Regions from separate parts of the Comamonas sp. Y33R10-2 genome, predicted to be linked through region 1. Evidence: predicted binding sites of a transcription regulator. Region 1 holds the regulator's gene; each other region holds the start of a gene.
The links. Region 1 encodes sigma-54, which starts transcription at its own class of promoters, with help from an activator protein. Its sites were predicted from a motif close to TGGCANGNAANCTGCTTT; they were not measured.

Region 1 (7,723 bases):
GCTGCAAGAGCTGCGCGTGGAGCACCTGCGCCAGTCACCCGCGCTGGCGCTGTCTGGCGGCGAGCGTCGCCGGGTGGAAATTGCCCGTGCGCTGGCTACCCAGCCACGTTTCATCTTGCTCGACGAGCCTTTTGCCGGTATCGACCCGATTGCGGTGATCGAGATCCAGCGCATCATCGGCTTCCTCAAAGAGCGCGGCATTGGTGTGCTGATTACCGATCACAACGTGCGCGAAACGCTGGGCATTTGTGACCATGCTTTCATCATCAGCGATGGGCATGTGCTTGCTGAAGGTACGCCCGAGGAGATTGTGGAGAACGCCGATGTGCGCCGCGTCTACCTGGGTGAACATTTCCGCATGTGATGAGTGTGCGCTTTTGTACTCTCAACCTCGCCATACAGCTGGCTTTGGCCTGTTGTGTGGGCTTAGATATTCAAGCCGTTAGGCGGCGCCGCTTGAGCGGCAGAAGCATTTTCTGCAGCCGGCACCGGCAGAGAGTTAGTGAATGAAACCCGGCCTTTCGTTACGCGTTTCGCAGCATTTATCGCTCACGCCGCAGTTGCAGCAATCCATTCAGTTGCTTCAACTATCGACGTTAGAGCTGGCGCAGGAAGTCGAGCAGATGCTGGTCGACAACCCATTTTTGGAACGTACAGGCGATGAGGCTGATGGAGCAAGCGAGGGAGGGGTTGATGCTCCTCAAGAGATAGCAGTTGCTGCCCATGAATACACTGTTTCAGACAGTATTTCATCTGGAATAGAAACAACTTCAGGACAATCCGCTACTGACTCGATAGCGGAAACCCCCAGCGCTGAAACCCCAGAATCGCTGAACTGGGAGGCCGATGGCATTGACGGCCAAGATGGTGAATGGGGTGGAGAATCCAGCAGCGAATGGGATGGCCCCTCGGGCGGCGGCTCCAGCCGCAATCACGATGGCGACGGCGAGGCTGATGCCATCGATTTGGCTGGTGAGCATGTGGGCCTGACGGCTTTTTTGCATCGCCAAGCGCTCAGCCTGCGCTTGGGCGCCGAAGATACAGCTGCGCTGCGCTTTTTGATTGAGTCGCTCAATGACGACGGCTACCTTGAAGACTCGCTGCAAGAGCTGGCTCAAAGTCTGGCCGGTGATGATTTGGAAGACTGCGAAGAGCTAGAGCAGCGCTTTTGCATTGCGCTAAAGCTGCTGCAAAGCTTAGAGCCTGTGGGTGTCGGGGCGCGTGGTTTGGCGGAGTGCCTGCAGTTGCAGGTGCGCGATTTGATTCACACCGCTGAAGATGAGGGCACGACGCAAGCCCATATGAGTCGCTTGTTGTTAGCCCAGACCATTTGCAAACAGCCCATGGACTTGCTGGCGCGGCGCGATCTGCGCAAGCTCACCAGCCTGTGCGGCGCACGTGAAGAGCAGTTGCGCGAAGCCATGACCTTGATCGCTGGGCTGGAGCCGCGTCCTGGCCGGCGCTTTGTGGATGTGGAGCGCAACATCATCGTGCCCGATGTCATCGTGCGCCCGGTGCGCGCTAGTTCAGGGCGGGTCGATTTTTCCGTACAACTCAATGCCGATGTAATGCCGCGCCTTCGCGTACATGACATTTACGCCAGTGTGCTGCGCCGCCATAAAGGCAGCGAAAGCCATGCTGCCCTGCAGCAGCACTTGCAAGAGGCGCGCTGGTTCATCAAGAATATTCAGCAGCGCTTTGACACCATCTTGCGCGTGTCGCAAGCGATTGTGGAGCGGCAGAAAAACTTCTTTGTGCATGGTGAGCTGGCGATGCGGCCGCTGGTGCTGCGCGATATTGCCGACCAGTTGGGTCTGCACGAATCCACCATCAGCCGCGTGACTACGGCCAAGTACATGGCCACGCCCCAAGGCACGTTTGAGCTGAAATACTTCTTTGGCTCGGGTCTGGGTACAGAAACCGGCGGCAGCGCCTCCAGCACGGCAGTACGGGCGCTGATCAAGCAGTTGGTGGATGCCGAGAGCCCGAAGAAACCGCTGTCAGACGCAAAATTAGCTGACATGCTCAAGGAGCAAGGCATTGAGTGCGCCCGCCGCACCGTGGCCAAGTACCGCGAGCAGCTCAAAATTCCGACCACGACGCTGCGCAAGGCGCTGTAGTCATTGTTGGGAATAGAAAAGCCGCTGATGCATTGCTCAGCGGCTTTTTTGATTGGGTAGAGACCTCGGCAGGCGCGAAGCGCCTCAGCGGGTATCCATCAGTTCGGTATCAACCACCAGATGAACAGCGCTAAAACGCCAATCATCAGGCCAAACTTCAAAAATTTGTAGAACGTCGGATTCCAGTTGCGAAAGGCGCGGCGGTACTTGCCGGCGTAGAACGAAATTTTGAACAGCTTGCTGATCATGCCGCGCGGGTCGCCCTCGTTATTGGGCGAGCTGGCAGCGGCCACCACGTTGGTGCCCAGCCAGCGGTTGAGCCACTGAGCAAAGCCATTGGTCATCGGGCGTTCTACATCGCAAAACAGCACGATGCGGTTGCCTTGCGTGCCGTTCTCGGCCCAGTGCATATAGGTCTCGTCAAAGATCACGCCTTCGCCTTCGCGCCAGCTGTAAGGCGTGCCGTCCACTTCGATCAGGCAGCGGTCGTCATTGGGCGCCAGCACGGCCAGGTGGTAGCGCAGCGATCCCGCATAGGGGTCGCGGTGCAAATTGAGCTTGGCGCCGGGCGGCAGCTCCGCAAACATGGCGGCTTTGATGCTGGGGATGGACTTGACCAGCGCCGTGGTCTTAGGGCACAGCTCCATGGCCGAGGGGTGGGCGTCGCCGTACCACTTCAGATAAAAACGCTTCCAGCCGGTTTTGAAGAAGGAGTTAAAGCCGGCATCGTCATTGTTGGCGGCGGCTTTGATTTGCATGTTCTTTTGCAAATTCACGGCTTCTTCACGGATTTCACGCCAATTGGCTTGCAGCGTCGCCAGCTCGGGGAAAGTACTGGTGGGCAGGTAGGGCGTGCGCGGCACCTTGCTGAACATCAGCATGAAGACGTTGAGCGGCGCGGTGAACGTGGAGTGATCAAACAACTGCTTCAATAACTTGTGGCGCACCTTGCCGCGCAGGTGCATATACAGCGCGCAGCCAAAGAAAAGCAGCACCAATGCCAGAACGATGATTTTTGCCATAGCTTTCAATTTTACCGGGCGACCTTCAACTCAGTCTGCAGCAGGTCAAACGATGACGTTTGGTGTAGTGGGCGCATACCCTGCTACCCCCCTAGGTTTGGCACATTTGGGTATCGTTATGTCCGTAAAGCAGAACAGCACTTATATGCGACGTAACAAGAGCAGGGAGTTTTCCTACTTCTGTGTCGTGTGGCTCCGGCCTATAAGAGTTGTCTGCTTGTTTTTTTTCCAACTGTGGGCTTGTGTGCCCGGGAGACAGATATGTTGCAACGTCGTCATGCTGTGAGTTCTTTGGGTGTATTGGCGCTGGCTGTGGCTGGCTTGTGTGCGCCTGCGGCGCAGGCTCAAGACAAGCCCAAGGTCGCACTGGTCATGAAGTCGCTGGCCAATGAGTTCTTTCGCACAATGGAAGATGGTGCCAAGGCTCACCAAAAGCAGCACGCCTCTGAATACGTGCTTTTGAGCAACGGCATCAAGAACGAAACTGACACTGCCGCTCAGATCAAGATGGTCGAGCAGATGATTGCCCAGAAGGTGGACGCTTTGGTGATTGCGCCAGCGGACTCCAAGGCTCTGGTGCCCGTGCTCAAGGCTGCGGTAGACAAGGGCGTGCGTGTGGTCAACATTGACAACCGTCTGGATGCAGACGCGCTCAAGGAAAAAAATCTGGTGATTCCTTTTGTCGGCCCTGACAACCGTGTGGGTGCCAAGCTGGTGGGTGAGTATTTGGTCAAGCAACTCAAGCCTAGCGACAAGGTCGGCATTATTGAAGGTGTGTCCACCACCACGAATGCTCAGCAGCGCACGGCGGGTTTCAAGGACGCAATGGACGCCGGCAAGATGAGCGTGGTGGGTGTGCAGTCTGGCCAGTGGGAAATTGCCCAAGGCAATACCGTGGCTGCCGGCATGCTGCGTGAGAACCCCGATTTGAAGGCCTTGCTGGCCGGTAATGACTCCATGGCTTTGGGCGCAGTGGCTGCGGTCAAGGCTGCAGGCAAGGCAGGCAAGGTGATTGTGGTGGGTTACGACAATATCCAAGCGATTCGCCCCATGCTCAAGGATGGCCGTGTGCTGGCAACTGCAGACCAGTACGCCGCCAAGCAGGCCGCATTTGGTATTGATGTTGCTCTAAAGGCAATCAAGGCCAAGACTCCTCAGGCTCAGATGCCTGCTGAAGTTAAGACAGACGTTGTACTGGTGACCAAGTAATTGCCATGAGTGAAGTGCATAGCACCGTGCTGACGCTGGAAGGCATGGCTAAGGACTACGGTCCGAGTACCGTGTTGGATGGCGTTACGCTGGATTTACGCGCAGGTGAATGCCTGGCGCTGACGGGGGAGAACGGTGCTGGCAAGTCCACGTTGTCCAAAATGCTCTGCGGTCTGGTGACGCCAACGCGTGGGCTGATGAAGCTCAGTGGTCAGCCTTTTGCTCCGCGCTCGCGCACTGATGCAGAAAAGCAGGGTGTGCGCATGGTGCTGCAGGAGCTGGGCATGGTGCCCACTCTCACAGTGGCTGAGAACCTGTTGCTGGACCGCCTGCCAAGACGTTTGGGCTGGCTCGATCGCAAGGCCCTGGTTACCCAAGCGCAAGAGCAGTTGGCCAAGATGGGGCTGGAGCATATCGACCCCATGACCCCCGTGGGCCAGCTGGGCATTGGCATGCAGCAGATGGTGGAAATCGCCCGCAACCTGCGAGACGGCAACCGTGTTCTGGTGCTCGATGAGCCTACAGCCATGCTGACGGCCAAGGAAATCGAGCACCTGTTTGTTCAGATTGATCTGATGAAGGCGCGGGGCGTGGCGCTGGTCTATGTTTCGCACCGCTTGGAAGAGTTGCAGCGCGTGGCAGAGCGCGTCGCCGTACTGCGCGATGGGCGGCTGGTCGATGTGCTGCCGATGAAGGGTTTGAGTGAGCCCGAGCTGGTAGAGCGCATGGTGGGCCGTGCGGTTGAATCCTTAGATACCAAGCCCCGCCGCAAAGCGGGCGAAGTGCTGCTGCGTGCCAAGGGGCTGCGCCGTGGCAAGCTGGTGCAAGGTGTAGACCTAGAGCTGCGCGCCGGTGAAGTGCTAGGCGTTGCGGGACTGGTGGGCGCTGGCCGCACGGAGCTGCTGCGATTGCTGTACGGCGCGGACAAGGCGGATTCGGGCCATATTGAATTGACGGGGAAGGCTGCTGGGCAACAGGCTTGCAGCGTTTCCCCCAACTGGAAGAGCCCCATGCAGGCCATGCGTGCGGGCATTGCGCTGGTCACGGAAGACCGCAAGGCGCAGGGCTTGCTGCTGTCGCAATCCATCCGCGTGAATACTTCGCTCAGCCATATGAAGTCGGTCTCGGGCGCTGGCTGGCTCAAGCCTGCTGTTGAGACAGAGTTGGCGCAGCGCATGGTCAAGCGCCTGCGTATTCGTTCGCGTGATGAAGAGCAGCCTGTGGGCACCTTGTCCGGTGGCAATCAGCAAAAGGTGATTTTTGCGCGCTGGCTGCACCGTGACTGTCCCGTGGTCTTGCTCGATGAACCCACGCGGGGCGTGGATGTTGGGGCTCGCGCGGATCTTTATGCCGAGCTCAACACCATGACCGATCAAGGCAAGGCGCTGATGGTGGTGTCTAGCGACTTGCGTGAATTGATGGAGCTGTGCGATCGCATTAGCGTGATGCATGACGGGCGCATTGTTGCCACCTTTGAACGGGGGCACTGGAGCGCGCAAGCCATGCTGGAAGCTGCATTTGGTGAGGCTTCAGCAGCTTCATCAGCGGCAAAGAGTCGTCAGCTTGCAGAGAGTGAAATGTAATGAACAATAAAACTAATACTTCTTCCGTCAGCGTTGACGAAATGACCCCGGCGCCTCGCAGCGCATGGCGCCAAGAGCTAGGAACCTACCTTGGTTTGACCGTGGTGCTGATCGCCATGGTGGCGCTGTTTAGCAGCCAATCTGAATACTTCCTCACCAAAGAGACGCTGCTTTCTATTGCCAACGAAATCCCGGCTCTGGCCGTGATGGCGGTGGGCATGACCTTTGTGCTCATCATCGCGGGCATTGACCTGTCGGTGGGCTCGGTGCTCGCGCTCAGTGCGGCAGTCAGTGCGGCAGCGATTTTGCAGGGCGGCATCAACCCCTGGGGCGCAGCAATGCTGGGCCTATTGGTCGGCTTGGTCTGCGGCGCTATTACAGGCGGCGTGTCCGTGGCTTGGCAGTTGCCTAGTTTTATTGTGTCGCTGGGCATGCTTGAGGCGGTGCGCGGCGGTGCGTATTTGGTGACCGATTCGCGCACCCAATATGTGGGTGATGCCATGGGTGCCTTGGCTGCGCCATGGGTTGGTGGCTTGTCCACAGCGTTCTTCATCGCACTGGTGGTGGTCGTGATTGGTCAGCTGGTGCTCAGTCGCACGGTCTTTGGCCGCTATGTCGTGGGCATCGGCACCAATGAAGAGGCTATGCGCCTGGCAGGTGTGGACCCACGCCCCGTGCGTATTGCGGTATTTGCACTGATGGGTTTTTTGGCAGCGCTGGGTGGACTGATGCAGTCGGCTCGCCTTGAAGCGGCTGACCCCAATGCCGGCTCGGGCATGGAGCTGCAAGTGATTGCGGCTGTCGTGATAGGCGGCACCAGCTTGATGGGTGGCCGTGGCTCGGTCATCACCACCTTCTTTGGTGTGCTCATCATTGCCGTGCTGGAAGCAGGTCTGGCCCAGATCGGTGCCAGCGAGCCCAGCAAACGCATCATCACGGGCGCCGTGATCGTGATTGCGGTGATTGTGGATACGGTGCGTCAGCGCCGTGGTCAGCACAAGGCTTGAGGTAGGCATGCAAAAACAAGAGCAAAACAAGAGCGCTGCTGACGCCGCAACTCAGGCTGCGCGCGTCGTGGTCGTGGGTAGCCTGAACATGGATGTGGTGCTGTCCTTGGGTCGTGTGCCCGAAGCAGGTGAAACAGTGGCTGCGCAAAGTCTGAGCTATTTGCCAGGCGGCAAGGGCGGCAATCAGGCCGTGGCCTGCGCCCGCCATGGCGCGCAAGTCACGCTATTTGGCAGCGTGGGCGACGACCATCATGGCGAAAGCCTGTTGCAAGGGCTGCGCGTTGATGGTGTCGATGTGCAGCATGTCAGCGTGCATGACGGTGTGCCTACTGGCACAGCGGTCATCATGGTGGAGCCACAAGGCCAGAACCGCATTTGTGTGGTGGCCGGTGCGAATGCGCTGCTCACCCTTAATCAAGACAGCCTGCGCCCGGTGCTGGCGAAATCAGAATATCTGGTGCTGCAGTTTGAGACCCCGCATGACATCGTGCATCAGGCCATGCTGGCTGCTCAGGCGGTGGGCTGCAAGGTGGTGCTCAACCCATCGCCCGTGCGCGATGTGCCTGATGACTGGTGGCCGCTGGTCCACACGCTGGTGGTCAATGAACATGAGGCCGCCGCCTTTGCCGCTCAGCCGGTCCATAACTTGGCGACTGCACGGGCTGCTGCGCTGGCGCTGCTGGCGCGTGGCGTAAAGCAAGTGGTGGTGACTCTGGGCTCGCAAGGCGCGCTGGCTGTAGAGGTGCAGGGCGACTCGCCCGAGTTCAGCGAGCATGCTGCTC
Region 2 (7,723 bases), 310 kb from region 1:
GGCGCATCACCACATGTAGGTGCGCGGCAATGGCTAATCTTTCGCTTTCCTCCATACAACCTCCCTCGGTTAAACCTCGGTCCAATTTAGAGCAGTTCTTAGTGCTGACGCTCCATGTGCAAGCTGATGTCCAGTCCTTCCATTTCCTGCGCTTTTTCCACCCGCAGCGGCATCAACACACCAATCAGTAGCAAGATCAAGGCTGTGCCTGCAGCGCTGTAAGCCGCAATAGCCAGCACGGCAATCAGTTGATTGAGAACGGTGGCTCCAGTGCCTGCAATCAGAGGGTCCGCAAAAATAGCCGTCAAGATCGAACCCACGATGCCGCCTACGCCATGAACGCCAAATACGTCCAGTGAGTCATCGGCACCCAAACGGCGCTTAAGCCAGGTTGCACCCCAAAAGCAGACAGCGCCGGCAATCAAACCAATCCACCCCGCACTGCCCACCTGCACAAACCCGGCTGCCGGAGTAATTGCTACCAAACCCCCCACCATGCCGGAGAGCATGCCCAGCAAGGTGGGCGCACCGCGCATCAACCACTCGACTAACAACCATGACAGCCCGCCTGCAGCGGCTGCCACTAACGTAACGACAAAAGCCAGTGCCGCACGCCCATCTGCCGACAAGGCCGAGCCTGCATTGAAGCCAAACCAACCAAACAGCAACAGGGCTGTGCCCATGGCTGTCCAGCCCAAGCTATTGGGCTCAAATGCCTCTTGGCCATAGCCGCGCCTGCGCCCCAGCATAAAAGCGCAGACCAGCGCTGCCACGCCGGCATTCACATGCACCACAGCGCCACCTGCAAAGTCCAGTGCACCCAATTGGTTCAACCAGCCACCGCTTTCCCATACCCAGTGAGCAATGGGTGCATAGACCAGCACGCTCCACAGCGCAGCAAATAGCAGCAGGGCCGCAAAGCTCATGCGCTCCACCACGGCACCCACAATCACTGATGTGGTGATGATGGCGAACGCCGCTTGAAACAAGGCATAAGCGGCCTCAGGCAAGTGTGGGGCGAGGTGACTGACGGAGAGCACATTGCGTTTAACGTCAATATGCAAAGAGGCAAACCAAGCGCGGCTGAGATTACCCAGCCAAGGAGAGTCGGCCGTAAAGGCCAATGAGTAGCCGATGCCAAACCAGGTCAGCGTGACAATGCAAGCCACGGCAAAGACGGCGGCCAGCGTGTTCACCACATTCTTGCGCCGCACCATTCCTGCATAAAACAGCGCAACCCCCGGCAAGCTCATCAGTAGCACCAGCGCTGCTGACATCATCACCCACGCGGTATCTGCCTTGTCTATGGCAGTTAATGGCACCAATTCCATGCATTTTCTCCCTGTGTGTTTGTTTTGCTAAGGGAGCAAGCAGGTTCTATGCCAGTCGCAGGTGTGGTGAGCGGTTTTTTTGAGAGATTTTCGTCACGGTTAATGCAATTCCGACTTCAGGCCACCTATCCATAAGCATTAATAGCTATCAAATCTGATGTTTCTAGGGCCGCATTCTTCGCGAGTGCGAGTCAACCTCAACAGGCCTTGGTGACGGCTAGCAAAGTCACCCACACACAAAAAAGCCGCAGCCACCCTGAGGTGCTGCGGCTTTGCGGTTACGGCAGCCACGCAATGATGCGTGGCCTTCGTGCCTTAGTGGGTTTGGGTCTGTACGCCGGTGCTGGTTTGCAACTTCAGCAAAGGCTCCAGATAACGTACCTTGCTGCTGTCCAGCAGTGTCATCACCATGCTGCTGCCCTGAACCAGGCCAGACCATTGCTGATTGGCACCATTGGTGCAGTTATAAGTGATCAAACGCCCCACATTGTTGGTCAGGTAACCACTGTGCAAGTCCATGCAACGACCACCGCGCTTGATGCTCTTGTTGTCGCTGGTGTCCCAGACTTGGGCGTCACTGCGGATGTTGCAGCTGGAGAGCTTGATGTCGTTGGAGCCACCTTGATCCGTCAGGCACTGGCTCAAGTCCGCACGGCTACGGATACTGCCGCGGCTGTCCAGAATCCATTGCTCGTTGATAGCGCCAGTACATAGGCTTTTGGCTGCTACACGGATACCCGTTTCGGTCTTTTGCAAGCAATTGCCGTTAGACATCTTCAAAGACTGAGCGGCCGGAATCAGAGGCTTGGTTTCCATCCCCACCTTCTGAATCAAAGTCAGCAAAGCTGCTTGCGCACCTTCAGTGTTCTGCTCTAGCTGGGTGGCGTAGGTGCCGATCCAGTTGTTCAAGCGCTGTACGCTGCTTTGCTGCGTGGTGTAGCGGCTCAACTGTGTGCGCGCTGCTGAGCTCAGATCTGCGGCATGGTCTGAGTGACTATCGAGCAGCAGTTGCTGGTTGGGGCTGAGTGTCAGCACGCTTTTGCTGGCCAGTGACAACAAAGCGGTTTGCAGCTCAGGCAACTCTACCTTGCGAATGGCGCTGTAGCCAGCCTCCTTGCCTACCACCACGGCTGGTGCCATAGGGGGCAGGTTCTGGGGGATATCCAGCGTATACAGCACCTCGGGCGCTGCTGCGGCGGTTTGGCAGCTGAGTGTGGCCTGTGTGGGGTTCTCGCTTTGCGCCAAATTCACGTGCAGCTTGTTTGGGCGTGTGCCGCCCATTCGCTTGCCCGCCACTGCAATGCGTTGCACGGGCTGGTTGGCAAAGCTCACATCCAACCAGCATTGGCGCGGCTCAGTGGTGTTGGCCGCCGTAGTGGGTAGCGTAAAGACGTTGCCCCAGTTGCTACGTGCGGCCGGGTACAAGATGGCCTTGTTCGTTTGCGGGTCGTAGCCCCCCAGCAAAGTGATGACGGGCACACCATGCAAGCGCGGAGCCAAGAACTTGCCGTTAGGGCTGTTGTACCAAACCAAGTTTTGGTTGGGGATCGTGGGCGTGAACGGCTCCATCACTTGTGTTGTGGCATTCCACTTCAGGTAACCCGAAGGGGAGGTAGCGCTAGGCACCGGCTTGTCCAGACTGGGCTGAATCTTGTTTTTCGTGCTGTAGCCGGTGTAGTGGGTGTAGTTGGACAGCGAGCTGGAGTAGTGACCGCCCGCCATGGCATCGGTGCCAAAGCTGTAGGTGTCCTCAAACACGGGCATGCCTCCCATGCCCCCTGTCTTGACTCGGCTCCAGTGCAGATTGGCTCGCATGCGCTTGCGGTAGCCGATGAAGCCCCAACCACTGTCATGGTGGTGACCGGCCCAGAAGTAGTTGTCACCGCTCTGACCGGGGAAGTGACCCAGTCCGTAATGGTGGCCGATCTCATGGCTGAACTCGTTGCCCTTGGTGGCGTAGAGCGTCAAGATGGCACCGCCGCCGCTCAAGCCATGGCTTTGGCGGCCATTGGTGTACATGCCCGCTGCGTGGTGAGCCACCGCACTTTGGGTGACCTGAGGTTGATGCTGGGACTGCATGTCCGAGCTGGTCACGCCCCAGTTGGCCATGTTGATGCCGATGCTGAAAGTGGACTTGGCGGTGTCCCCGCGCATGTCACCGCCATACACATTGCCCTCGGTTGCGCTGCTGGTGTCATAAATGGTGCCGTTGGACACCATGACCTTGGGCAGCTTGACGGGCTCGTATGAGGCCACAGTCAGCTTCGCGGCGGGAATGGTTTGGAAGTAATCCGTTGCACCTTTGGCCGGCTGGCTCAGCAGCCAGTGGTCATTGTCATTTTTGGGCGGATCGGTCAGCATGCCTAATTGAATGCTGTGCACCACCAATTCACCAGGAGCTGCGAACTCAATGGCTTTGGCAGCCAACGTGCCAGAGCGACTTTTGGAATCGCTTACGCGCAACTCCATGCCCGGCTTAACCCAGTTCCACGGCAGCACGGCAGACCATGCGCGGCGCGAGTACACATAGTCGGGGCGACCGTCATTGTTGTTGTAGTCGGAGCGGAAAATCTCGTTGGGGTGGCGCATGGGTAGATTTCCCATGCTCACGCCGTTAACCGAGACCGACACCGTCATCGCTTCCACATCTGGCAGCGTAGGATCGGGCGTAATCAGCAGCAATGCTTCGCGCTCTGTGGTGAGCGTTGGCATGTTCTTGGCGGAATTGCCAGACGGATCCATCGTGTGGCTTTGGGCGAACTGCACCATGCCGGGCAAGCTGCCGCCCAGATCGTTGCGCACCGCGCGCACTTGGCCCGTCTTATCTTTGTCGTAAAAGCCCAAGGCATTCGGCGCTGAATATTTGGCGTCGGTCAACTCTGGATAGGTGGGCTTGCTGCCCGAATTACCGTTGCCGGAGCCCAGAGTTGGCGGGGGCAGCACAACATTACCTAAGCCGGGGCTGCCGGTAGAGGGAAGGGTAATGGAGGGGCTACCGGTGGAGGGGAGGGTAGTGGAAGGGCTGCCGGTGGAGGGCAGGGTCGTCGAAGGGCTACCGGTGGAAGGGGGTGTAGTCGAAGGGCTACCGGTTGAGGGGCTGCCAGTGACGGGTAGATCCGGGCCAGCACTGTTGCCGGGAAGGGCGAGTTCTTTTTCTTCTACCGGATCGGGTGGCGTTGTCGGATCCTCCAATGCAGGCGCTGGGGGCGTGGGCGCTGCGACCAAACTAGGGCCATTGCTGTTCGAACCTGTGGATGCTTTTTCTAAAGGTTCACCTTCGCAACCACTCAATACCAAAACAGCGGCGCCCAAGATGGCGATGCCTGTTGCATTTAAACGCTGCATTTACATTTCCATTGCTAAAACGGAATTCTAAAAATGCATACGCTTTTACGTATTGACTTTTATTTTATTTTTGGAAAGTCATAGAAAGAGATGATTCAAATTGTTTCTATGCGCGTGAATCAAACGCTTGTGTATTGACGGAAACCTTTTTTACTCGGCGATATTGCTCAATATTGAGTCAGATCATTCCTACTTTCAAAACGACGGTTTGCCATGACTACCTAGGGAAAGGGTTTTCCAGTAGCCATTGTTAGAGTTTTCGGTCATTTGGGCTGAAAGACTTACTACATGGGAAGTGCGTGTTGAAGGCGCGAACTGGGGGCAGCGGTGGGGCAAGCTTTTAGAACTCGCCAAGACCCATCGAATATCGCGCTCCAATGGGGTGGAACTCACCACAGCCGGGCTGGGGGCGGGCCATTCAATGTCCTGCGCACCATGCTTTGCCGGTTTAAGTCAGATCGGCTCCATGCGCGTGCTAGCCCAGATGCGATTCATCTCCGTGCAAAACGGCTGTGCGCAAGGCGCGCGCCCTTGGTATTGGCAGCCCTCGGTGGTGCATAGATGAGAGCGGTGCTCGCCTAGCGGTGGACGCGTCAGAGCAAACGCATTGGCCGCTTGAGCAGCGGACATGAGCAGCCATGGGTCGGCCTTGTTTTGCAGCACTTGCTGCATCTCTTGTGCAAGCGCCGGTGCCGGCGATGTCACAGGCAGTGCGGCGCTGCTGGCGGGTGCATGGGGGGCTGTTTGCAAATCTAGCCAAAGCAAAGCACTGGTGCGCTGGCTGGCAGGGGCGCCCTGTGCCTGTAGCACCAAGGCTAAGGGCCCCGACGGTGGGGGCATGCTGCCTTCAGGCCACGGCATGCGCAGGCCTGTTGACGTGGGGGCAAAGCCACTTTGCGGTGTGCTTTGTGCAGCGCTGGCGCTGCCGATCACGGCTGCCCCCATGGTCTGTGCCCAATGGCTTGGCACTTGTAGCGTGATCGAAAAACCGCGCTCGCCTTGCGGCGTGAGAAGGCTGCCTTGTTGAACCCACCAGTTTTGCAGTACTGGCAGTTTGCCCGCACTGGCGCGCTCATCGGCTATACCGGGCGTAGCCATTTGCCCTGTAGCGTTGCTCGTTTGCAAAGCCGCTGCCGTAGTCGATGACAGCGCTGCGGCTGTTTGCATGGCCGAGGAAAGGCCCGAGCCGGTGGATGCGCCATTGGCCGCATTCACCAATGCTTGCATCAGGGCGGGCGAGCCCGGCTGTGCGGCCAGCAATTGCAAAGGTTGCAGGGTGGGTAAAGCGCCCGGAACTTGAACCTGCAAGTTGCTCAGGAGTTGCTGCAGCCATTGCATGGTGGCCGCAGGCAAACCGTGTGCCGGCCAGTTGGCAGGATTTGCGCTGGGCCTGGCTTGCACTTGCAAGGCCAGTTGAGCAATGAGCTGCTCAAACGCCTGCAATCGCAGATTTTGCAGCGCCTGCGGTGACCACTGGGCTGTGGTGACGCTGGGTGTGGCTGCGACAGGTCCTGAAGTACTGGCGGAATTAGCGGGGCTAGCTGCATTGGCGGCGGGTGCGGCTTGTACCGCTGCAGCAAACCCAGAGGCGATGGCTGTCGGCCCCGCTACAGGAGTGACCGCTGTGGGGGCTGTTATGGCTGGAGCGGTGTTAGCCGCAAGAGGTAGGAGGGGCGCAGTCATGAAGGCAATCAAAAGCCGAGCCGTTCGCGATGGATGCTTGCCATTGTGCCCAAGCGGTTCACACGACTGATGATTGCTACTGAAAAATGAGCTGCTCGTTTATGCAAACAAAGCGAGAAAGCCTTGTTTGATGTCTGAAATCAGGCTTCAGCAGGGTAGAACAGGCGACGCGTTGGAGTCGATTCCATGGCCTTGGCAATGGCGCCAATATGGTCAGGCGTGGTGCCGCAGCAGCCGCCCACGATGTTGACCAAGCCTTCTGCCGCGAACTCATGCACCAAGCGGCTGGTGATCTCGGGCGTTTCGTCAAAGCCGGTATCGCTCATGGGGTTGGGCAGGCCAGCATTGGGGTAGCAGCTGATGAAGGTATCAGGCGCAGCCTTGGCTAGCTCTTGCACATAGGGGCGCATCAGCGTGGCACCCAGCGCGCAGTTCAGGCCAATGGACAGCGGATTGGCATGGCGCACGCTGTGCCAGAAGGCGGTCACGGTCTGGCCGCTCAGGATACGGCCCGAAGCATCGGTCACCGTGCCGCTGATCATGATGGGCAGGCGCTCGCCGGTTTGCTCAAACGCTTCATCGACCGCAAACAAAGCGGCCTTGGCGTTCAAGGTGTCGAAAATCGTCTCGACCAAAATCACATCCGAGCCGCCTTCGATCAGCGCCAGCGTCTGCTCCAGATAGGCTTTGCGCAGCGATTCAAACGTGACGTTTCGCGCCGCAGGGTCGTTCACATCGGGGCTGATGGAGGCAGTCTTGGGCGTGGGGCCCAGAGCGCCGGCCACATAGCGCTTGTGATCGGGCGTGCTGTACTTGTCGCAAGCCGCGCGGGCCAGCTGGGCGCTTTTCAGGTTCATCTCATAGGCCAGATCGGCCATGTGATAGTCATCCTGCGCAATCGTGGTCGCACCAAAGGTGTTGGTCTCGATCAGATCGGCACCAGCGGCCAAATATTTTTCATGGATGTCGCTGATCACATCGGGGCGAGTGATCGACAACAGCTCATTGTTGCCCTTGACGTCGTAGGCGAAGTCCGTGAAGCGGTCGCCCGCACCATCGGCACCGGCATAGCCTTGGCCGCGGTACTGGGCCTCGCCCAGCTTGAAACGCTGAATCATGGTGCCCATGGCACCGTCCAGAATGACAAGGCGCTTGGCAAGCGTGGCAGGCAGGTCCTGGGCTCGGGTGTAGGCGGGGGTGGTGTGCAGCTGGCTCATAGACCGCCATTGTAGGAAAGCTGGCGGGGTCTGCAGGCCAGCCGGGCATTGCCCGCGTGTCCGCGCCCATGCAGATGGCAGGCTTGCCGGGTAGCGAAGCTCAGAGCCTGCGCTTGGCCATGCGAAACGTCAGGTTCCAGCGCTCGC
Region 3 (7,723 bases), 110 kb from region 1:
CCGCTAGCGGCCTGATCTATGAAAGCCAGGTCGAGGGCGCAGGCCCCAGCCCCAAGGCAACGGACACCGTCAAGGTGCATTACCGTGGCTACTTTCCAGATACCGGCAAAGAGTTCGATAGCTCGTACGCACGCAAGCAGCCCATCGAGTTTCCGCTCAACGGCGTAATTGCTTGCTGGACTGAAGGTGTGCAAAAAATGAAGGTGGGCGGCAAGGCCAAGTTCACCTGCCCGCCAAGCATTGCCTACGGCGCCCGAGGCGCTGGCCGCGCTGTGCCGCCCAATGCCACGCTGAACTTTGATCTGGAACTGCTGGGCATTCAGGGGCGCTGATTTTTCAGGGGCTATTGATTTCAAGCCGCTTGGCCAGCCGCTGCAAATTGGCGCGATCCAGTTGCAGCTCACGCGCCGCCGCAGCCCAGCTGCCGTGGTGGCGCGTCAGACTGGCATTAACCAGTTCGCGCTCATAGGCGGTGACTGCATCTCGCAGGCCGGCTTGGGGCACGGGTAGCGGCAGAGCCGTCGTGGCTTGTGGTTGAGGCGCTGCCGCAGTGGCTTGTGGCTTGTCCCAGAGGTCGGCGACGCCCAAAGTCACAATGCGCAGCCTGCCGTTGGCTCGGCCCGCGCTGCCGTCGTTGCGGCTTAATGCCTTGAGCACGGCGCGGCTAATCAAGTGCTCCAGCTCGCGCACATTGCCAGTCCAGCGGTGGGTCAGCAAAGCCGCTTGCGCAGCGGCATCTAGACGCAGGCCGCCCAGTTTGAGTCGCGAGCGATTCTCTTCGAGAAAATAGCCGGCCAGCTGCAGCACATCGCTGTCACGCTGGCGCAGCGGCGGCACATTGAGCGGATAGACATTGAGCCGGTGATAGAAGTCCGCGCGCATGCGCCCGGCGCTGACTTCCGCTGCCAGATCGCGGTTGGTGGCCGCAATCACGCGCACATCCACATGGTGCTCCCGGTCCGAACCCAGGCGTTGCAGCTGCCCGCTTTGCAGCACGCGCAGCAGCTTGGCCTGCACAGGCAGCGAAAGCTCGCCCACTTCATCCAGAAAAAGCGTGCCCTGATGCGCCTGCTCGAACTTGCCGCTGCGCTCGGTCAGGGCGCCGGTAAAGGCGCCGCGCACATGGCCGAATAGCTCGCTTTCCACCAAGTTGTCTGGCAGGGCTGCGCAGTTGATGCTGACCATGGGCTTGCCCGCGCGGCCTGACTGTGCGTGTACGGCCTGCGCCACCAGCTCTTTGCCGGTGCCGGTTTCTCCGGTGATGAGCACGCTGAGGTCACTGGCCGCGACGAGAGCTATGTCTTTTTGCAGCTGGCGCATGGCGGGGCTTGAGCCCTGCAAGCCGCGTTCAGGCGCTGTTGGGGTGCTGGCGGTATGGCTGGCGCCACGTGCGATTTGAGACAGCTGGTGCACGCGCTCTGCCGTGGCCACGGTGGCTGCTGCCAGATTGCTGAATGCCTGCAGCATGGCCAGCGCCGCCGGGTCGGCAAAGCGCCCGGGCTCAAGCGCATCCAGCGTCAGCAGACCCCAGGGCATGCCGCCTAGCTGCAGCACGCAGCCCATGCAGTCGTGCACATGCAACTCGGTAATGGTCTGGCCTTTGTGGGCGATCAGACCGTCGTAGGGGTCGGGCAGGGGGCTGTCAGGCTCAAAGCGCATGGCCTGACCGGCGGCCAGCAATTGGGCAAAGCGCGGGTGCTCGGCCAGCCTAAAGCGGCGCCCCAGCGTATCGGGCATCAAGCCATCAATCGCCATGGGGTGCAGCCATTCGCCTTCTAGTTTCAGCAGGGCCACGGCATCGGCAGGCAGCAGATTGCGCAATGCGGCCAGCAGGCGGCGCAGGCGCTCGCGTTCGCTCAGGTCCTGCGCCAGATCGGCAATCAACGGGCTGACGGCATTGAGTATGTGGGATGTTGTCATAACGACATCAATGAGGGTCAATAAGACTGCTTTTGTTAGATGTCATATTGACTCATATTTTCACAAGCCATTATTTTACAGTGGTCTTGAAGCTGGCATGTAGCTTGCATAAATCAGATCAAACCTTGCAGATGGCAAGGCCGTCATCAGGAGATTTGCATGCTTACCGAACGTCAACGCGAGATTGTCAAAGCCACCGTACCACTGCTGGAAACCGGCGGCGAGGCGCTGACCACCCATTTCTACAAAATCATGCTGGCCGAGCACCCAGAAGTGCGCCCGCTGTTCAACCAGGCGCACCAGCAAAGCGGTGCCCAGCCACGTGCGCTGGCCCACAGTGTGCTGATGTACGCCAAGAACATTGACCGTCTGGAAAATCTGGGCAGCCTGCCCGCGCAAATCATCAACAAGCATGTGGCGCTGCAGGTGCAGGCCGAGCATTACCCGGTTGTGGGCGCCTGCTTGCTGCGCGCCATTCGCGAGGTGCTGGGCGCCGAGATCGCCACCGATGAGGTGATCTCCGCCTGGGCAGCCGCCTATCAACAGCTGGCCGATATTCTGATTGGTGCAGAGCGTGCGGTGTACGAGCAGACTGCAGCGGCCGAAGGCGGCTGGCGCGGTGGTCGAAACTTCAAGGTCGTGCAAAAACAGGCCGAGTCTGCCGAGATCACCTCGTTCTATCTGGAGCCCGTGGATGGTGGTGCCGTCATCACCCACCAGCCCGGCCAGTACATTGGCCTGCGCATGGTGGTGGATGGCGTGGAGCAGCGCCGCAACTACTCGCTGTCGGCGGCCAGCAATGGCAAGAGCTACCGCATCAGCGTCAAGCGCGAGGCAGGCGGCAAGGTCTCCAGCTATCTGCATGACAGCATTCACGTGGGCGATACGCTGGAGCTGTTCCCGCCCGCAGGCCACTTCACGCTGCAAAGCAATGCCAAGCCACTGGTGCTGATCAGCGGCGGCGTGGGCATCACGCCCACTCTGCCCATGCTACAGGCCGCGCTGCCCACGGGCCGCGAGATCACCTTCATCCACTGCGCACGCGATCGCGGTGTGCACGCCTTCCGTGAGAAAATTGATGCGCTGGTCGCAGCCAATGAGCAGCTGACACGCCGTTACTGCTATGACAAGGCAACCGCTGGCGATGAGGTCGATGCGCAAGGCCTGCTGAGCACCGAGCAACTGGCCGAGTGGCTGCCCGAGTCGCGTGATGCCGATGTCTACTTCCTGGGCCCACGCGGCTTTATGCGCAGCGTCAAGCAATCGCTGAGCACTCTGGGTGTGCCCGATGCACAGGTGCATTACGAGTTCTTTGGCCCCGCGGAGGCACTGGCCTGATCGACGGATTGCTCATTAAAAAAGAGCTGCTTGCGCTTGGTATTACTGGGTTTTGATACTTAAAGCATCTGAAACCTATGTAAATCCAGCGCAAACAGCTCTTTTTATTGATGCGGAGACTTGGCTAATTGCTCTTTAAATTGGGCGATCACCCAGTGAGAGACATTGAGCAAGGGCCGCCCTGCAGCGAGGGGGTCGTTCCCCTCCCGAAGAGAGAGGCGGGAAGGCGCGCAGCGCTTCTGGCGACTTAACGGTAATACGCTTCGACCGTACCCTTGATCTTGATCAGCAAAGGCTTGCCCTTGCGGTCGATGGCCTTGGCGTGAGGGATCTTGACCCAGCCTTCGCTGACACAGTATTCCTCGACGTCGAAACGGTCAGTGCCGTTGAAGCGGATGCCGATGTCATGCTCGAACACGGCGGCCACATGGTGGGGGCTGCGGGGGTCGATGGACAAGTGGTCTGGCAGTTCGGGGCGGGTTGCGTCGGTCATGGTTTTTGGAAAGTCAGGGAAAACAAGGTCGCTATTTTCGGCGTATTTGCAAAAGCCTGTCTTCGGCCTTTGCAATGCTGCAGGTCATAGGATGACTCTTACTCGGGCCGCACCGCATAGTCGCAGCCGCCTGACTCGCCTATGCTGGCGTTCATGCTGACCCAAGAACAACGCCTGTCATTGCAGCACGCCAAGCGGCTGCCGCTGATTTTGCTGCTGCTGGTGACGGCAGGTTTCATCATCACCGCTGCAGCCAGCTCGCGCTGGGGCATCGCCGGGCAGGCTGTGCCGCTGTGGCTGGTTTGCCTGCGCGGAATGTGCGAGGCCGCCATGGTGGGCGCGCTGGCGGATTGGTTTGCAGTCTCGGCCTTGTTCAAGCGCATACCGCTGCCGCTGGTGGGGCGGCACACGGCCATCATCCCGCGCAACAAAGACCGCATTGGCGAGAATTTGGCCGTGTTTGTGCGCGACAAATTTCTCGATGCCCCGTCGCTGGTCGCACTCATCGAGCGCAACAACCCCGCGCAGGTGCTGGCTGACTGGCTGACGGCCCCCGCCAACAACCAGTTGCTGGGCAAGCAGGTTGCGCGGCTGGCGCTGGCGGCGCTGGAGATGGTGCAAGACAAGCAAGTCGAGAAATTTTTGACCCAGTCACTCAAGGCCGTGATGGCGCATGTCGATCTGTCGCGCACGGCGGCATCGCTGCTGTCGGGGCTGACTGCGGGTGGTCGTCATCAGGAGGTGCTCGACGATGTGCTGGGCCGCATCAGTCGTGTGCTGCAAAAAGAGCAGACCCATGTGCTGATTGCGCAGACTATCGTCGTCTGGCTCAAGCGCGAGCACCCGATCAAAGAAAAAATGATGCCCACGGACTGGCTCAGCGACAAGGGCGCAAGCATGATCGCCAGTGCTTTGGACAGTCTGCTGCAGGACGTGGCGCACAACCCCGACCACCGCCTGCGCGAGGCGTTTGATGGCTCGGTGCAGCGGCTCATTGAGGGGCTGCAAAACGATCCGGCCTATGCCGAACGCGTGGAAAAGCTGCGCAACTATCTGCTGCACGACGAGAAGCTAGCCGCCTATCTGCGCGAGCTGTGGACAGGCTGGCGTGCCCGGCTGGAGCGTGATCTGGCGGATGAAAACTCAGCCCTTGCGCGGCGTGCTGCGGTGATGGGGCGCTGGCTGGGGCAAGCTCTGGCGCATGACGAGGAATTGCGAGACTCGATGAACGAGCGCCTCAAACGCTGGGCGACGACACTGGCACCCGATGTGTCTAAATTCATCGGCCAGCATATTGCCGACACCGTTAAGCGCTGGGATGCGGAGCAACTCTCAGAGCTGATCGAGGCGCATATTGGCAAGGATCTGCAGTACATCCGCATCAACGGCACGCTGGTGGGCGGCGCGATTGGGCTGTTGTTATTCCTTATCTCGCACGCAGGGAGTTTGTGGCAAGCCTTGAAGTGAGATCGTTAAATTGATAGCGGCATGTCTAATTGGGGAAAGCAGTTAAAGCTTGTTTGGCATGATGTTTTTGTTGCTTTTGCGCCTATGCGTAACAAAAAATCCGTTTTATTAGTAAGAGCGAATTAATTGTTATTTAGAATAATGAGAATTATTCGCAAATAGAAGACGCCTCGCGTATTCTTCCCCAGCCGCAGCAAGGCAGGGTGCAGTTTTGAGCTGCCCTGCTTGTCGTTGCCGCCATGTCTTGTGGGCATGGCTTAGCCAGGTATCAGCCATCTTTATGGCGTGATTGCAGTTTCTTCAAAGACCTGCGAGTACCTTTCGGGCCCTGTGATGCTTTGCCGCTGATCTGATGCTTCATCAGATCTGGTGCGCTGTGCATGGCCCTGTGTATTTCAACCTCAGAGCTAACTCATGTACCACCGTTCTACGCTAGTGGCCGCCCCTGCCGTGGCCTGTTCTTTGTTCACTTGTGCGACTGCAGCGATGCGTCGCCCGCGTAATTCGCTGGCGGCAGCCATGTTGGGTGCGGGTTTGCTGAGCCAAGGCGCTGCGCTTGCCGCAGATACGGAAATGGAGACTGTGGTGGTCACGGCTTCAGGTCATGAGCAAAGCATTGTGGATGCGCCTGCGTCGATTTCGGTGATCACGCGTGAAGAGTTGGAAAAGCAGTCCTATACCGATATTGCAGATGCTGTGCGCAATATTCCCGGTGTGAATGTGACCAATGGTGGCAACAACCAAGACATCAGCATCCGCGGTATGTCAGCGTCTTACACCTTGTATTTGGTGGATGGGCGTCCGGTCTCTACGGGTCGCTCGGTTAATACGAATGGTGCGGATGGCGGCAAGCAAATTGGCTTGCCTTCTATCGCCATGATTGAACGCATTGAAGTGATTCGTGGCCCTATGTCATCGCTGTATGGCTCGGACGCCATGGGCGGCGTGATCAACATCATCACGCGTAAAACGGCTGACAAGTGGCATGGTCAATTGGGTACCGAATTTACGAAGTCGTTTAACGACATTAGCAATGATGGCCGCCAAGTTGATGGCTTTGTCGCGGGTCCGATCATTCCTGGTCTGCTGGGTTTGAAGGCGGGCGGCGGCTACACAAGCTTTGATGAAAGCACCTACATCGGTGGCTCTGACGGCGCCGCTAGCCGACCTGAAAGCAAGCGCCAAAACGGCAATGTGGAGCTGACCCTGACTCCTGACAAGAACAATACCGTCAGGCTGGGTTACACCACAGCGCGCCAAGACACGACGCAGACGCCGGGCTTAAGCATTGCCCCCACCGCTACGGGTAAGCCAACGGAATATCGCTATGACAAGGAAGTGATGACGCTGTCGCATGAAGGGCGCTACGGCAACCTCATGACCAGTACTTATTTCCAGCGTGACGTATCTGAGAAAGTGCAGGAGTTGACGAAGAAAGAAACCGTCAATGTCCTCAACAGCCAAGGCACTTACGCCTGGGGCAAGCACCTGATTACCTTTGGCGGCCAGTACAAGACTGAAAAAGTTATCAACGAAACCAATGGCCTGCTGACGGCATTGCCCGGCGTGGGCGTGAGCAGTGCAGACCGCTGGATTGGTGCGTTGTTCTCTGAAGTGGACTGGAGCGTGACACAGAAGCTGTCCGTTACCACGGGTCTGCGTTATGACCGTGATGAGTTTTTTGGCGGCCACCTCTCTCCCCGCGTCTACGGTATTTATCGTCACACGCCGCAATGGACTTTGAAAGGCGGCGTCTCCACAGGCTACAAGCAGCCTTCGCTGGCGCAGTCTACGGCGGGTATTGGCTCAACCACAGGCGGTGGTGGCTGGCAAAGTTTTGCACCTAACAATCGTGCACTCAGCATTGGCAACCCTGACCTGAAGCCGGAAACCAGCACCAGCTTTGAAGTTGGCGGCATGTTCCAAAGCGTCGATAAAAAGCTCAATGCCAGTTTGATGGTGTTCCACACCAACTTTGACGACAAGATCGCTGAAGACCGTTATTGCACCAGCCCGAATGCGAGAAACAATAACGACTATGCCAACTGGGGCTGCAGCTATGGCGCCAATCGATATTACTTTTTGAGCACCAACAAGAACGTTGACAAGGCGCGTATGCAGGGCCTTGAGGTGACGGGTGATTACCGCTTCTCCCCGGCACTGAAGTTCAGCTCAAGCTACACCTACACACACTCTAAGCAGCTCAGCGGTGACTTTGCCGGTCAGCCATTGAACAAGCAGCCAAAGCACATGCTCAATGCGGTGCTGGACTGGAAGGTCAACGCCAAGCTCAATGTTTGGACGCAAGCCAACTACCGCGGCAAAACATCGGACTACCTCAGCCGCACCACCATGGCTGACGGCACCCCTGCTTATGCGCTGTTGAATATTGGCGTGGTCTATCGCCTGACAGGCAAAGCACGCGTGAGAGCGGCTCTGCACAACGTGACGAACCGTCAAGTCACCAACAGCGACTATGGCGTTGTGCTGGATGGTCGTCGCATG
Region 4 (7,723 bases), 1.8 Mb from region 1:
CATTGTCCGAGTACGCCACCACCGTGTGCTGGGGCGACAGGGCTTCGGTGTTGCGGATCATGCCGAACAGCGACTTGTCTTGCGCCACACCATCGATGGTGAAGTTGGCGTTGAAGATTTTGTGGCGGCAGTGCTCAGAGTTGGCCTGCGCAAACATCATCAACTCCACATCGGAGGGGTTGCGCTGCAAACCATTAAAGGCGTTGACCAGATACTCAATCTCATCTTCGGCCAAGGCCAAGCCCCATTGCTTGTTGGCTTTTTCCAGCGCTGCAGCACCGCCACCCAACACGTCCACAAACTCCATAGGCTGTGCGGCCAAGGTTGTGAACAGTTGCTCGGCTTGTGCACGGGTAGCGAAGACTGACTCGGTCATGCGGTCGAACAGCAGCGCAGCGATTTGCGCGGTTTGCTCTGCGCTCAAATCAGGCGTTCCGCCTAACAAGCCCGTCTTCAAGCTGACACGGTACTCCGTCAGGCGCTCCACACGGAACACATCCAAGCCGCAGTTGCGGGCAATGTCTGTGGCCTTTGAAGCCCAAGGCGAAATAGTGCCCAAACGGGGCGTGACGATGAAGGCAGAACCTTCACCCGCGCCCACGTAGGGATCGCCATACGTCAATAAGGCCGCCAGACGCTGAGATTGTTCAGCAGTCGGGGCGGCCTCAGTGGCGACTAAATGGATAAATCGGGCATCGATACCCGTGATCTTTGGATGGATGGCGACCAGATCGGTCAAGAGTTGCTGGGCGCGGAACGAGCTAAGAGCGTTTCCACCCTCAAACTGAGTCAAATGCAAGGTCACGAGGCGGCCTGTTTGTGTGAAGGCTGGTGAATGCGCCCCCGCTTTGACCGGTTAAAAGTCAAAGCCAAGGCACGGTATCGGTGAGCCTCACATTTTAGCCCGCCTCGGGCTTACCCCAAGTTCTCACGCCCCTTGCCCCTGCAGGTTCACCGCTGCAATGGGATAATTGAGCCATGAGCATCACACTGAAGACCCCCGAAGACATTGAGCGCATGCGCATTGCAGGTCGCTTTGCTTCGGATGTGCTGGACTACATCACCCCCCACATCAAGCCGGGCATCACCACCCAGCAAATCGATGACCTGTGCGCCAAACGAATGGCCGAGCAAGGCACCAAGACGGCCTGCCTGGGCTATCAGCCGCCGGGCATGACGCCCTACCCGGCCTATGTCTGCACCTCGGTCAACCATGTGGTTTGCCACGGCATTCCCAACGACAAGCCTTTGAAGAAGGGTGACATCGTCAATGTCGACGTGACCGTCATCACCGAAGACGGCTGGTTTGGCGACAACAGCCGCATGTTTTTGATTGGCGACGGCACGATTGCCGGCAAACGCTTGAGCAAGCTCACGTTTGAAGCCATGTGGAAGGGCATCGAGCAAGTCAAACCCGGCGCCACGCTGGGCGATGTGGGTCACGCCATTCAGACATACGCCGAAGGCAACAACCTGACCGTGGTGCGTGAGTACTGCGGCCACGGCATTGGTCAAATCTTCCATGACGAGCCACAAGTCATGCACTACGGCCGCCGCGGCGAAGGCGTGGTGCTGGAAGAAGGCATGGTCTTCACCATCGAGCCCATGCTGAACTTGGGCAAGCGCGACATCAAGTCCATGCCCGATGGCTGGACGGTGATCACCAAAGACCGCAGCCTGACTGCTCAATGGGAGCTGATGATCGCCGTGACCAAAACCGGCTATGACGTGCTGACCTGGTCGGACGGTTCGCCCACACCGCCCGACTTCATCAAAGCCATTCGCACCTGATCCTTTTCACAAGCCCCAACGCCATGCCGCATTCAGCCAGACTGAATGCGGCATATTTTTTGCTTGCAGTCCTTACACCGCAAGCGCTAGGCGCTCACCTTTTTGACAACACAGGGCTTAGAGCCAGACAAGTTGGGTTAAGGTGACATTCAAGCAATTGCTCTGTTAACACCTTACTTCTGCTGCGTATGACATCCATCGCCCCCTCTCAAGTCGTCGCAACTGCTGCACTCGATCAGCCTTCTTTACAAACCCTGCGTGACGAATTCCGCAGCGCTAAGGCCAAACAGATAGCGCTGCTCAAAAACGCTTCACTGGGTCGGCGCAGCGTGCGGGGTGTTTTGCACCATTTGAGTGAATTGGCTGATGCACTGCTGGACACTCTCTGGATACGTGCACAAATGCCTCCAACCGCCGCCCTGCTGGCCGTTGGTGGCTACGGGCGCGCACAGCTTTTCCCTTACTCAGACATTGATGTGCTGGTGCTGCTGCCCCAAGGTGAGGCGCAACCCACTGCAGAAACTGCAGCACACATCGAAAAATTCATCAGCAGCTGTTGGGATGCGGGGCTTGAAATTGGCTCCAGCGTGCGCAGCATTGCCGAGTGTCTGCAAGAAGCCGCACAAGACCTGACGGTGCAAACCGCCCTGCTGGAGTCGCGCCGCATTACCGGCAACCAGCCGCTAGTGGCCGACTTCGAAAGCCAGTTCTGCGCGCAAATTGACCCCAAGACTTTTGTCGCCGGCAAGCTGCTGGAGATGCGCCAGCGCCATGCCAAGTACGACTTCACCCCTTATTCGCTAGAACCTAACTGCAAAGAATCACCCGGCGGCCTGCGCGATTTGCACACCATGCTCTGGCTGGCCAAGGCGGCGGGCTTTGGCAATAGCTGGCATGAACTGGCCGAGCAAGGCCTAATTACGCCGTTTGAAGTGCAGCAGCTCGAATCCAACGAGGCGCTGCTCAGCCTCATTCGCGCCCGCCTGCACGCAGCCGCAGGCAGGCATGAAGACCGCTTGGTGTTTGACTTGCAAACCGCTGTGGCCGAGACCTTTGGCTACCAATCCACCACCCCCGAAGGCCGCAAACTCGCTATGCGGGCCGGCGAGACACTGATGCGCCACTACTACTGGGCCGCCAAAGCGGTGACCCAGCTTTGCCAAATCGTGCGCATGAGCATTGAGGAGCGGCTAAGCCCCAGCTCGCACGAACTCATCCATCTCAATGAACGTTTTTTCGAGAAGGCCGGCACCATTGAAGTGGCAAGCGACGACCTGTACAGACGCGACCCCCATGCGATTCTTGAGACCTTTCTCATGTATGAGCAGCACGAAGGGCTGACTGGCCTTTCCAGCCGTACGCTGCGTGCGCTGTACGCCAGCCGCGATGTGATGGACAGCGACTTTCGCCACGACCCGGTGAACCGCGCCACGTTCATGAAGATTTTGCAGCAGCCCCGCGGCATCACCCACGCCATGCGGCTGATGAACCAAACCTCGGTGCTGGGCCGCTACCTCTGGCCGTTTCGGCGCATCGTCGGCCAAATGCAGCATGACCTGTTTCACGTCTATACGGTAGATCAGCACACACTCATGGTGCTGCGCAATGTGCGGCGCTTTTTCATGGCTGAGCACGCACATGAATACCCGTTTTGCTCCCAACTCGCCGCAGGCTGGGACAAGCCTTGGATTTTGTACCTCGCCGCCCTCTTTCACGACATCGGCAAAGGCCGCGGCGGCGACCACTCCGTTATCGGCTCGGTAGAAATCAAACGCTTTTGCCGCGCCCACCAAATCGACAAGGCTGATGCCGAGTTGGCCGAGTTTTTGGTCAGCGAACACCTGACCATGAGCCAAGTCGCGCAAAAGCAAGACCTGTCAGACCCCGATGTGATTCGCGCGTTTGCACAGCGCATTGGCAACGAACGCAAGCTCACCGCCCTTTATCTGCTGACCGTGGCCGATATTCGCGGCACCAGCCCCAAGGTTTGGACTGCGTGGAAGGGCAAGCTGCTCGAAGACACTTACCGACTGACGCTGCGCGTTCTAGGCGGGCGCGCCCCAGATGCCGCCGCCCTAGTGGAAAACCGCAAGCGCGAAGCCTTAATCCAGCTCGCCCTCTCGGCCCAGCCTTTTGAGTCACACAAAAAGTTGTGGGATTCGCTGGATGTGAGCTACTTCATGCGCCATGAAGCCGCTGATATCGCTTGGCATACACGCCATCTTTCGCGCCATGTCGGCGCTGACAAGCCTGTGGTTCGCGCACGCCAGTCACTGGCGGGCGAAGGCTTGCAGGTGCTGGTTTATGCGCCCGATCAGCCCGATCTTTTTGCCCGTATCTGCGGCTACTTCGACCGGGCCAACTTTTCCATTCTCGACGCCCGGGTCCACACCGCCAACAACGGCTATGCGCTAGACACTTTTCAGGTGGTCGCCCCAGCCATGCAAGAGCAATACCGTGAGCTCATGCACATGGTGGAAAACGATCTTACGCATGACCTCGTGCAAAGCGGCCCCCTGCCCATGCCGTCACAAAAAAGACTGTCTCGCCGGGTTAAGAGCTTTCCGTTTGCACCGCGCGTTTTGCTTCGCCCCGATGACAAAGCCCAGCACTGGCTGCTCTCCATCTCCGCCTCAGACCGCGCAGGTCTGCTCTACACCATTGCCCGCATACTGGCCCAGCACCATATCAGCGTGCAACTGGCCAAGATCAGCACCTTGGGCGAGCGCGTGGAAGACACCTTTTTGATCGAAGGCCCAGAGCTACAAAGCAACAACAGCCAGTTGCGCATAGAAACTGAGCTACTGGCAGCCTTGGCTCAGACCTCCTGAAATAGCGACTTCAGTTTCGAGAAATTCTGCCGATAAGCATTCACCACTACTACGGAAAGCTTATGCAGCTCGCCTCTAATGAAGTCGCGGCCCCGCCGCCCAGCACTACCACCCGCAGTGGCCTGTTTCATATGCCGCTGTTTCGCCCCGGTACCGAGGTAACCCAAAATGGCCAACGCGAAATTGTCAGCCATGTCATTTTGCGCAGACGAGAGCTGATGGTTTACTTGCAAGGCCATGAAGACCCTGTCAAACCAGACCGTTTGCATTTGGCGCCCTCGCTGTTCACCACCGAGCGCAGCCCTCAGCCTCTGACCTGGTTTTTATAACCCATCAAGCATCAAAAAAAGCCGCTGTTGCTTATGGCATCAGCGGCTTTTGCTATGGATTTTGAATTTAGTTCAATGCGGCTTGCACATCGCCATGACCTGACCCAGCTGCACAGGTGCTGCAGGCTGCCACTGCGCATTGAACTGCAGGCTCGCACTTTGAGGGAACAGCATAACCACGGTAGAGCCCAGCTGAAAACGGCCCATTTCCGCACCCTTGGCCAGCTCAACCGCCTCAGCTCCTTCGTAGTTCCAAGTCTTGATGTGTCCGGGGCGCGGTGGATTGATCAGCCCATGCCAGACAGTGGCCATGCTGCCCACAATCGTCGCCCCCACCAGCACCATTACAAAAGGGCCGTGTGCCGTATCGAACACACAAACCACGCGCTCATTGCGCGCAAACAGACCAGGTACGCCACGCGCCGTCACCGGATTGACCGAAAACAAATCGCCCGGCACATAGATCATGCTGCGCAGCTTGCCCGCGCATGGCATATGAATGCGGTGATAGTCACGCGGACTCAGATAGATGGTGGCAAAGCTGCCGTCATCAAACTGCCGCGCCAACGCTGTATCGCCGCCTACCAGTGCTGTTGCACTGTATTGGTGACCTTTGGCCTGAAAAATTTGCTCGCCTTCAATGGGGCCAAACTGGCTGATAGCGCCATCTACTGGGCATACCCAATCGGCCTGCTGCAATGGACGAGCGCCATCTTTCAACGCTCGCGTAAAGAAGGCATTGAATGTTTTGTAAGCAGCAGGATCGGGGTTCGCGGCCTCGGCCATATTGACCTTGTAGCGCTGAATAAAGCGACGAATGACTGCCGTCGTCAAGCCCCCTGCTTCAGCCTGGGCCAATTTTCCCATCAGAACGGTTAACGCCTGCTTGGGCAAGAAATATTGAGAAAGTACGGCAAGTCGATCAGACACAATGGTTTTTTGCTATCAAAGTTATAGAGAAGTGAAGAGGATTCTAGCGAAGACCACGCTAGCTGCCATGATCTTGAAAAACACCAGTGCAAGCCAGCCCCCATTGCCTTAGCGAAACTGACCGTAGGCCTAGTGAAAGCACTATGAAAAAATTGCAAAAAACCCGTCTTATCGATGCGACGCAGACTCATTTTTGAGCGCATTTGTTAGGCCAAAACGCTAAAATTCTGATGATTAGATGAATGCATTTGTACTGCATTGCTAATGGGATACCAGCCTTTGTTTGCACTGCGCAGTGCTGCGCAGCACCCTTGCCAAATCAAAGGCCTGAGTCATACAACACTCAGGCTTTTTACGTGGCGATGACGAACAAACGCCGCAACTGACATTTTTTGAGATTAAACAAATGGCCAAGGAAGAACTGATTGAAATGCAAGGCTCTGTGACGGAAGTCCTGCCTGACTCACGTTTTCGCGTCACGCTAGAAAACGGTCACCAACTGATTGCCTACACGGGCGGCAAAATGCGCAAGCACCACATCCGCATTCTGGCGGGCGATAACGTGTCGCTGGAAATGTCGCCCTACGACCTTACCAAGGGTCGCATCACCTTCCGCCACTTAGCCGGCCGTGGCCCAGGCCCTGCAACGCCCCGCCGCCCTAAGTAATTGACCTCTTCACTAAAAAATGGCGCAGCTTCTAAAAACAAGTCATTTTTTGTGCATATAATAGCGGCTTCGGAGCGTAGCGCAGCCTGGTAGCGCATCTGCTTTGGGAGCAGAGGGTCGCGAGTTCGAATCCCGCCGCTCCGACCAAATGATTCAAGGACTTAGCCTTTAAAAGGGCTAAGTCCTTTTGTCTTTTCTGGCTAGAATTAAATAGCATCGGCAATGTTGATGCGCAGCCAAAGACAGTTATTGCTAACCACAGCGCCCGCGCCTGATGGGGACATTTGAAGCAACTAAAAACTGACTCAAGCCCAGAGGCATTGCTTTGCCCGCTCCCTTCAGCCTCGTCGCTCCGTATCTGAGTAGCGCTTTCACTTCGAGGCACTATCTGCTTTTTCTGCGCCTGAAAAAGAAAAAGCCCCTAGCGTTATGCTAAGGGCTTTTTTACTGGGGCGAACAATGGGGCTCGAACCCACGACAACCGGAATCACAATCCGGGGCTCTACCAACTGAGCTATGTCCGCCGTAACTTGCGCTTTAAATCTGAAGATTTAAAGCATTATTTGGGGTGGCTGATGGGGCTCGAACCCACGACAACAGGAATCACAATCCTGGACTCTACCAACTGAGCTACAGCCACCGTAGAAGCATCTATTGTAATGCAGAAATCAGGCCAAAATAAATTCAAACCTGATTTATCCACCCAGTTACGGGCGCGGCACTTTAATCTGAACCTTGAAGTCTTTCTTCAACTGTTCATAGTAGGCCATGACCTCAGCCATGGAAGCCCACTGCGTAAACTGCGACTTCTGCTGCTCGATCACTTGGGCATCTTGGGCGGGACGTTCAGCAACGCGATTGATCTTGATGACGGCATAGCCCGCATTACCCAAGTCAACGCCTTCCCATGCAGGTAAAGCATTAGTCGGGGCGCGCAGCGCTGCATCCAAAACTTCGCGAGGTAAATCCATCGCTTGATCGCGACCCACCTCAACTGGAGCAGCAAGCTTAGCCGTTTCAGGTTTTGCCTTCCACTCGCTCATTTTTTCCTTGGCGTCTTGCTTGGCCATCTCTGCGGACTGATGCGCCACATAAAGCTGCTTGAGCTTGTCACCGACTTCTTCCATCGACTGAGTGTGCGCAGGAGAGTAGCTCAACACGCGACCAGCAACCAG

Region 2: the regulator sigma-54 is predicted to act here: its motif matches at 1,368-1,385, upstream of KUF54_RS12275 (ammonium transporter).
Region 3: the regulator sigma-54 is predicted to act here: its motif matches at 2,014-2,031, upstream of hmpA (NO-inducible flavohemoprotein).
Region 4: the regulator sigma-54 is predicted to act here: its motif matches at 1,840-1,857, upstream of KUF54_RS04555 ([protein-PII] uridylyltransferase).

Annotation. Positions count from the first base shown of each region.
Region 1 is NZ_CP079925.1:3,064,075-3,071,797, forward strand. It holds gene lptB (LPS export ABC transporter ATP-binding protein) at 1-364, shown strand, start outside; gene rpoN (RNA polymerase factor sigma-54) at 507-2,120, shown strand; gene KUF54_RS13715 (aspartyl/asparaginyl beta-hydroxylase domain-containing protein) at 2,219-3,142, opposite strand; gene KUF54_RS13720 (sugar ABC transporter substrate-binding protein) at 3,404-4,351, shown strand; gene KUF54_RS13725 (sugar ABC transporter ATP-binding protein) at 4,357-5,934, shown strand; gene KUF54_RS13730 (ABC transporter permease) at 5,934-6,941, shown strand; gene rbsK (ribokinase) at 6,949-7,723, shown strand, end outside.
Region 2 is NZ_CP079925.1:2,756,833-2,764,555, forward strand. It holds gene KUF54_RS12270 (hypothetical protein) at 1-55, opposite strand, end outside; gene KUF54_RS12275 (ammonium transporter) at 99-1,331, opposite strand; gene KUF54_RS12280 (M66 family metalloprotease) at 1,647-4,676, opposite strand; gene KUF54_RS12285 (Fe-S oxidoreductase) at 5,130-6,359, opposite strand; gene KUF54_RS12290 (homocysteine S-methyltransferase family protein) at 6,500-7,576, opposite strand; gene alkB (DNA oxidative demethylase AlkB) at 7,677-7,723, opposite strand, start outside.
Region 3 is NZ_CP079925.1:3,174,808-3,182,530, forward strand. It holds gene KUF54_RS14295 (FKBP-type peptidyl-prolyl cis-trans isomerase) at 1-332, shown strand, start outside; gene norR (nitric oxide reductase transcriptional regulator NorR) at 337-1,920, opposite strand; gene hmpA (NO-inducible flavohemoprotein) at 2,080-3,258, shown strand; gene KUF54_RS14310 (DUF3297 family protein) at 3,506-3,751, opposite strand; gene KUF54_RS14315 (DUF445 domain-containing protein) at 3,905-5,218, shown strand; gene KUF54_RS14320 (TonB-dependent receptor domain-containing protein) at 5,633-7,723, shown strand, end outside.
Region 4 is NZ_CP079925.1:997,386-1,005,108, reverse strand. It holds gene purL (phosphoribosylformylglycinamidine synthase) at 1-805, opposite strand, end outside; gene map (type I methionyl aminopeptidase) at 979-1,791, shown strand; gene KUF54_RS04555 ([protein-PII] uridylyltransferase) at 1,980-4,622, shown strand; gene KUF54_RS04550 (hypothetical protein) at 4,685-4,951, shown strand; gene asd (archaetidylserine decarboxylase) at 5,024-5,881, opposite strand; gene infA (translation initiation factor IF-1) at 6,288-6,548, shown strand; tRNA gene KUF54_RS04535 (tRNA-Pro) at 6,619-6,695, shown strand; tRNA gene KUF54_RS04530 (tRNA-His) at 6,997-7,072, opposite strand; tRNA gene KUF54_RS04525 (tRNA-His) at 7,113-7,188, opposite strand; gene KUF54_RS04520 (SurA N-terminal domain-containing protein) at 7,256-7,723, opposite strand, start outside.